One region of the Arthrobacter sp. zg-Y1219 genome, then DNA from elsewhere that is predicted to be linked to it. Evidence: riboswitches for the same ligand, from Rfam matches in the RefSeq annotation. Region 1 holds a riboswitch; the other holds the start of a gene.
The links. A riboswitch is a leader RNA that binds a small molecule or an ion and turns the genes downstream of it on or off. The one in region 1 is predicted to bind cyclic di-AMP.
Positions count from the first base shown of each region.

Region 2: another riboswitch for cyclic di-AMP. It lies ahead of QNO00_RS00045 (LysM peptidoglycan-binding domain-containing protein); the one in region 1 lies ahead of QNO00_RS16305 (M23 family metallopeptidase).

Region 1 is NZ_JASKLY010000021.1:96,817-100,210, forward strand. Features, by position in the region: gene QNO00_RS16300 (NlpC/P60 family protein) at 1-743, opposite strand, end outside; cyclic di-AMP (ydaO/yuaA leader) riboswitch at 747-909, opposite strand; gene QNO00_RS16305 (M23 family metallopeptidase) at 1,030-1,803, opposite strand; cyclic di-AMP (ydaO/yuaA leader) riboswitch at 1,806-2,017, opposite strand; gene QNO00_RS16310 (iron-dependent transcriptional repressor DtxR) at 2,083-2,781, opposite strand; gene serC (phosphoserine transaminase) at 3,026-3,394, shown strand, end outside.
Region 2 is NZ_JASKLY010000001.1:9,061-12,454, reverse strand. Features, by position in the region: gene QNO00_RS00055 (response regulator) at 1-134, shown strand, start outside; gene QNO00_RS00050 (LbetaH domain-containing protein) at 410-1,021, shown strand; cyclic di-AMP (ydaO/yuaA leader) riboswitch at 1,201-1,347, shown strand; gene QNO00_RS00045 (LysM peptidoglycan-binding domain-containing protein) at 1,351-2,211, shown strand; gene QNO00_RS00040 (hypothetical protein) at 2,390-2,983, opposite strand; gene QNO00_RS00035 (sensor histidine kinase) at 3,039-3,394, opposite strand, start outside.

The DNA of each region.
Region 1 (3,394 bases):
ATGACGAGGTCACCGGGCTGGGGAGAGCCGACAACCGAGCCGTAGGCGTAGAACTGTGCCGGTGCAAGGTCTCCCACGGACTTACCGATGGAACGAAGCGCCTTCTCAACCATGGCGGTGCAGTCCTGCGCAACGCCGATCTGGCTGTAGGCGGAGGCCACGAGGGCCGCGCCTGCTCCGCTAGAGGCGACGGGGGCCGGAGCCGGCGTCGCTGCTGCGGGGGCGGCCTGGCCGGCGGAAGGTGCCGCAGCGGGGGCTGCGGCTGCCGGGGCTGAGGCTGCAGAGGCTGCGACTGCCGGGGCTGCGTAGGCCTTGGTGCTCGCGGCGACCTGCTGGGCCTGAAGGGCGGCAGCCTGCTTTGCCTGCGCTGCTGCCTGCTCCTGTGCAACAACTGCGGCTGCGGCGGCGGCTTCTTCTGCTGCAACCTGCGCGCGGTAGTCGGCTCCGGAAACCGAGGAAACGGATTCCAGCGTTGCCAGTTCAAACGGCGCCTGCGCGGAAACCGAAACGGCTCCGGTGGAGGTCACGACGCTCAGCGGCGTGGCTTCCAGTGCCTGGCGATCGGTGTTGGCGGCTGCCTGGGCGGGAAGGCCCGCGGCCAGTACGAGGCCGGAAGCGGCGACGACGACTGCGGCCTGGCGGCCAATGGTTCCAGCGTTGGAGGTAACGGCCCGGGATAGTGCTGAAATTGGGCTCGTCTGGGTGGTGGCCGCGCGACGACGGCCATGAGCTACTGATGACACAAGTTTGCCTCTCCCAATGCCTACGAGGTGAGCTGTCGGATTCGGATGGGAGTCACCCGGTTGCTGGACCGCCAGGCCCGTGCAACTTAACCCCTAGGGTTTCTTGCGAAACCCGAATGTGGTTCCCCCGCCTCTGCCATGCGATGTTGCGAACGGATCTCAAACAGTGGCAGAGCTCGGCGATCTGTTCGAGAGTGCCCGATCTTTGGCCGATCGGGCACGAGGAAGAGCGTACAACAACATTTGACCAATGTCACGTTCCGGTCACGGAATGGTTTACCTGCGGTTACAGCCAGCCCAACGGGTCCACTACGTCGCCGTTAACCATGACCTCAAAGTGCAGGTGGCAGCCGGTGGACGCGCCCGTGGTGCCGCTGGCACCCACCAGGTCTCCGCGCTCCACCGTGGCGCCAACGCCAACCGCAAGGTTGGACATGTGGTTGTAGGTGGTCTCCACGCCGTTGCCGTGGTCCACGACGACGCGGTTTCCGCCGCCGCCGCCGTGCCAGCCGGCAAAGGTCACCGTTCCGGAGGCAGCGGCCGTAACATCGGTGCCGCAGGCCGCGGCGAAGTCCTGGCCGCGGTGCAGTTCGCCGGCGCTGCCGGTGATGGGGCTGACCCGGTAGCCGAACCCTGAGGTCTGAACCAGATCCGAGGCCAGCGGTGTGGCCAGGGTCCCCTTGGCAGCGCCCGCGGCAACTTCGCTGCCCGCAGCCACGACGACCTGGCGCAGCTTCGCATCCGGATCGGACTTGCTGGTCAGCGCGGCGCGTTCGAACTCAACGGTTGCATTGGGGTCAGCGGAAACCACCACTGCTTCCTCAACGGCTGCGGTCTGCATCTCTTCGATCGGCTCAGGGACCGCTGCAGTAGTGGGGAGGGCGACGGTAAGGATCAGGCCCGACGTCGCGGCGGTGATGGCAACTTTCTGGGCTGCACCACCGAAGGAGCTGGGTTTTGTTTCGGCCCGGCGGCGGCCCGATGGTTGGCCGTTCCGTGGGCGCGGGGCCGTAACCGGAGCGGACGCGCGGCGCCTGCCCGGGGCAGCATGCTTCGACAAGGTATACCTCTCTCATATGCCTGCGAAGTTAGCTGTCGGATTCGAGTAGAGAATACTCGGCCCCCACTCACCACAGGCCGCGGCGTACGCGGCGGTGTGCTGATGCTGGAGGCTTCACCCCAAGGCAGCTGTGGCTGCCAGTTGATGGGTCCTCCGCCCCTGCCTGAACGGTATGCAATTCCGGGCCAGTGGCAGGGTTCGGCGTAAGGCCCGGATAACGGTGTTATTTCAACGTCAGTTAGTCACTATAGGGGAAGCCCGACAAAAGAGACCATTCCGTTATCCTGCTGTGGACACAAAGACGTGCGCGGCCACCTCTGGAGGCAGTTCCAGGGCACCTTCGATGCCGGGAACGCGCACGGAGATGTAACCCGCCACGACCTCCGCCGTCAGCTCGGCGCCGGGGCGCAATCCGGCCTCGTCCAGCTGGGTCAGCAGTTCCGGCTCCACCTGCACCGGCTCCGCCAAGCGGACCAGCTTCAGCTTGGTTCCGGGATCGGCGGCAGCCACGGCCGCCACGAGGTTGGTGACTCCGTGGTGAAAGAGTTCAGCAGGCACGCCGCCGATCTGTTCGAGCCCGGGAATCGGGTTGCCGTACGGCGACTCGCTGGGGCGGCCCAGGAGCTCATAGAGGCGGCGCTCAACCCGCTCGCTCATGACATGCTCCCAGCGGCAGGCTTCGTCATGGACGTAGGCCCAGTCCAGGCCAATCACGTCCGACAGCAGCCGTTCGGCCAGCCGGTGCTTGCGCATCACCTCGGTGGCACGCCGGCGTCCCAGCTCGGTGAGCTCCAGGTGCCGGTTTCCCGAGACCACCACGAGCCCGTCCCGTTCCATGCGGCCGATGGTCTGGGACACCGTCGGGCCGGAATGCCGCAGCCGTTCGGCGATCCGCGCCCGGAGAGCGACAATGTTCTCTTCCTCGAGCTCCAGGATGGTGCGCAGATACATCTCGGTAGTGTCGATGAGGTCCGTCATGGCAGGCCGCTCCTATTACTCGTGCGGAAGATTACTCGTGCGAAAGGTTCAGGAGAACAACGGCGGACGCCCCCGCCCGTGGTCATTATTGCCCCTTACGTTAGCTTATTTGTACAGAGTGCAGATAATTCCGCGAGTCGCCGCACTCCCGCTGCCGGCGGTAACGAATGGCTGGGAGCCGGGGCGGTGGGGCAGAATGGAAAAGCACATCAGAGCACCCTGCCTACCGCTTGGAGCGATACCCATGGGCGAAACCGCCGCACTCAAGATTCCCGCTGAACTCCTTCCCCTGGACGGGCGGTTCGGTGCCGGCCCCTCGAAGGTGCGTCCGGAGCAAATTGAGGCCCTGTCCCGCGCCGGTGCCAACCTGCTGGGCACCTCGCACCGGCAGGCTCCCGTGCGGAACCTCGTCGGCAGCATCCGTGAAGGACTCTCCAGCCTGTTTGGCGCACCGAACGGGTATGAAGTAGTTCTCGGTGTCGGCGGATCCACGGCATTCTGGGACGTTGCATCCTTCGGCCTGGTGGAAAACAAGGCCCAGCACCTGTCCTTTGGCGAGTTCGGGTCCAAATTCGCAGCCGCCACCAACAAGGCGCCCTTCCTGGCCGGCTCC
Region 2 (3,394 bases), on a different contig from region 1:
TTGCGCAGGCAATTTCAGTCTCAGAGACCGCCGTCAGCAAGCATATTGGCAACATCTTCGCGAAGCTGGGACTTTCGCCGCTGGACAACGGGCACCGTCGGGTCCTGGCTGCCCTGGCGTATCTGCGGTCCTAGCCTGCCTGCCGTCCCGGAGCATCACCTAATGAAGTCGCCAAGAAGGGAATTCGCCGGGACCAGGTTGCTTTCACCGGGGATGATTTTTCGTGTCTTTTCACGCCTTTTGTTTCCGTCGGCACCGAACCGGCCCGCCGAGCGGCCGACTACCGCGCCGCCGGGCGTTCTGCCGCCGCAGCACCCGGGCAGCACCCGGGCAAGGACGGTAGGCTAAGAGTGCTCCCGGCGAGTTGATATATTGCGATCCGGCCAGATCACGAAAGAAGAGAAGAATTATGCCAGCGCCTCAGCGAACCGATGCCGACAGCATTCGCCAGGATTTAGGATTCCTCACCGTCGCGGAAGTTCTGCAGCTGTGCGCTACCCAGCAGATACTTGATCCGTCATCGACCTTGATTTCACGAAGAGCTCAGCTCGGCGAAGGCAATGTGCTGTATCCCGGAGTGGTTATCCAGGTGGATGACCAGAGTTCCTGCGTTATCGGACACCGGAATATTTTCTATCCCGGCACCTTCCTCACCGCCGCGCACGGCGGAATGCTCCTCCTCGGCTCCGAAATCACGCTGGGGCCCGGCGGAGTCCAGCTCAAGGCGGGCCGGACCCATGCCGTGGCAGTGGGCGACGGCGCACGGCTGGGCAACGGCCCCGTGGTGACCGGCCGGTCGGTGCTTGGCACCGGCTCACAGATCGTGGGTGCCGTCGAAGCTGATTCAGTGGTTCTCGCCGACGGCGGAGACTTCCGCTCAAATCCGGCGGAGAAGCGCGGTGCTGTCCTTAGGGGAACGGGACTCGCTCGCGGACTGAGGCTCGCTCCCGGCGAACTGGTTCAGGGCTTTGGCGACTTCGCGACAGCCGACGTCGTACGCCAGACCGATTCGCCCGCCTGATCCCTCCGGCCCAGGCAGCTGCGGCCTGCAATTACCGAGAGGCGGCACCCAGGCGAAAATGCGAGCTCCGTTACTAAATAGTTACCTTTGCGTAATCGTCTTGTAGCGTAGTGGTCGTGCCGTTATCTGAAGCGGCTCCCTTGGCTTGTTACCTAGCTCTGCCGCTGGTCAAGGTCCACAGATATAAACACTTCGGCAGAGGCGGGGGAACCATAAACGGGTTCCTTTGAATCCTTGGGGTTAAGTCAGCCGAAGGTTTCTTTAGCTGACCGGGTGACTCCCATCCGCATCCGACAGCTCACCTCGCAGGTATCGGGAGAGGTAACTCATTGTCTTTCAATAACACTCGTGGACGCCACCGTGCCAACAACGCCGGGCTCCTGGCCGCAGTTGCTAACGCCACCAACGGCAAAGCACGCACCATCGGCAGCGCCGCTGCCGTCATGGCCGCAGGCTCCACTCTGCTGCTCGGCATGGCCGCTCCGGCCTCGGCCGGCGTCATCGCCAACGACTCAGCCGAGTCCTACAGCGCACCGGCCCCTGTAGCCGCACCCGCCGCTGTAACCGCTCCCGTTGAGGCCCCGGCATCTGCAGGATCCACTCACGTTGTTCAGTCCGGCGATACGCTCAGCAAGATTGCTGCAACGTACGGCGTCAACCTGAACGACATCCTGGCGCAGAACGGCCTTGCGCTGGACTCCATCATCTACCCCGGTGATGTCATCACCTACGCCGGTGGCGCCGCCGCAGCTCCTGTTGCCGCTCCTGTTGTTGCCGCTGCTCCGGCCCCCGCGGCCGAGCCTGCTGCAGCCGACTTCAGCAGCATCAGCACCCAGGCGTCCGCCGTGACTCCTGCTGCCGTAACCGGCACCAACCAGATCATGCTTGCATCCGCTCAGTCCCAGATGGGCGCCATGCAGGACTGCACCGTCCTGGTTGAGGTTGCCCTCCGGGCAGCCGGCCACTCGGTTGGCGACCTGTCCCCCGCGCAGCTTGCTGCCTACGGAACCCCGGTCACTGACCCGCAGCCCGGCGACATCGCCTTCTACGCCGACGGCGGCATGGGCTTTGCCCACATTGCCATCTACACCGGCAACGGACAGGCCATCCACAGCGGATGGAACGGCAACCAGACCGTTGAGCAGAGCGCTAACGTCGGCTCCGGCGCCGTCTACTACCGCGTAGCGTAATTTCGCAGTAGCAATCCCGCCGGAGGGCGGGAAGTGAACGGCTCGTCCTCCGGCAGCTCCACCAAAAACACCCGGCCCTTTGGCCGGGTGTTTTTGCGTGTCCGGGTGTTCTGTCCAGACGTTCTGTCCGGACGTTCTGTCCGGACGTTCCGTTTCCGGTGTCCCGTGTCGGACTGCCTTAGGTGGTCGGGGCGTCCTGCTCAGTGTTGTCCTGAGTTTCAGCGTCGTCCTGAGGTTTCGGCTCCTTGCCGGAAGCATCGTCGCCGGCGGGGCCGTCGCCGTCGTCAGCAGGACCGTCGCCATCGCCTCGGATTTTGTCTCCGTCTTCGGCAGGACCGTTCCCAGGCTCGTCTCCGTCGCCCGGAATCCCGTCGTCGCCTCTGTGGTGATGCTTATGGGGGCGCCCGTCCCCATCGGTATCGGCTTCGGTTTCGGCTTCGCCGTCGGCCTCTGCGTTGGCGTCTGCGTCTGCGTCCTCGTCGTCGAGTTGCGGACGGCTCTCGGACCGGGTGTCCTGGTCCTCAGCGCTTCGGTCCTCGGCGTCCTGGTCCTCGGCGCCCTGTTTGTCCGTGTCCTGCTCCCGCTGGACTTCCTGCTCGGTAACCGAGGCCTGTTCCTGGTCCCCTGAGGTATCCGCGGTGGCCACGCCGGCAAAAAAGGAGCCGACCAGCAGCGCCAGACCGCCGACGACGCCGAGTATCCACCCAAGTGGCCCTCTGGCCTTGTCCCGGAGAACCGTGGTCTTGTCCCGGAAAACCATCGTAATCTTCACCTCCGAAAGTGGTTTGCTGACGCTTCCATTTTCGAATCAGATTCTTCGAGGATTCTTAGTTCCGCTCCCGCAGTCCGCGCAGCCTCCCCCACCTGGTCCGCCGCCCGCGCCTGCTGTTATCGAGCGGCAGCCGGACTTCCACGACGCCGCCGGAAGCTTCGGTGTTACCGGCACGTTCGCCTGCGCCGGCCGGCAAAGCACGGACGCTGCCGCCGTATCGGGCGGCAATCTCCGCAACCAGTGCCAGCCCGAGCCCATAGTGCCGCGGCTGCGCTGAGGAGCCGTCCCCGCCCTTTGAGCCTTCGGAATCATCGCCGGCTCCCTGCCGGTCCCGGCTCCGCGCCGATGCAAACCGCTCAAAGGCATGCCGGCTGAAGCCGGGCGGAAAACCGGGGCCGTCGTCGGACACCC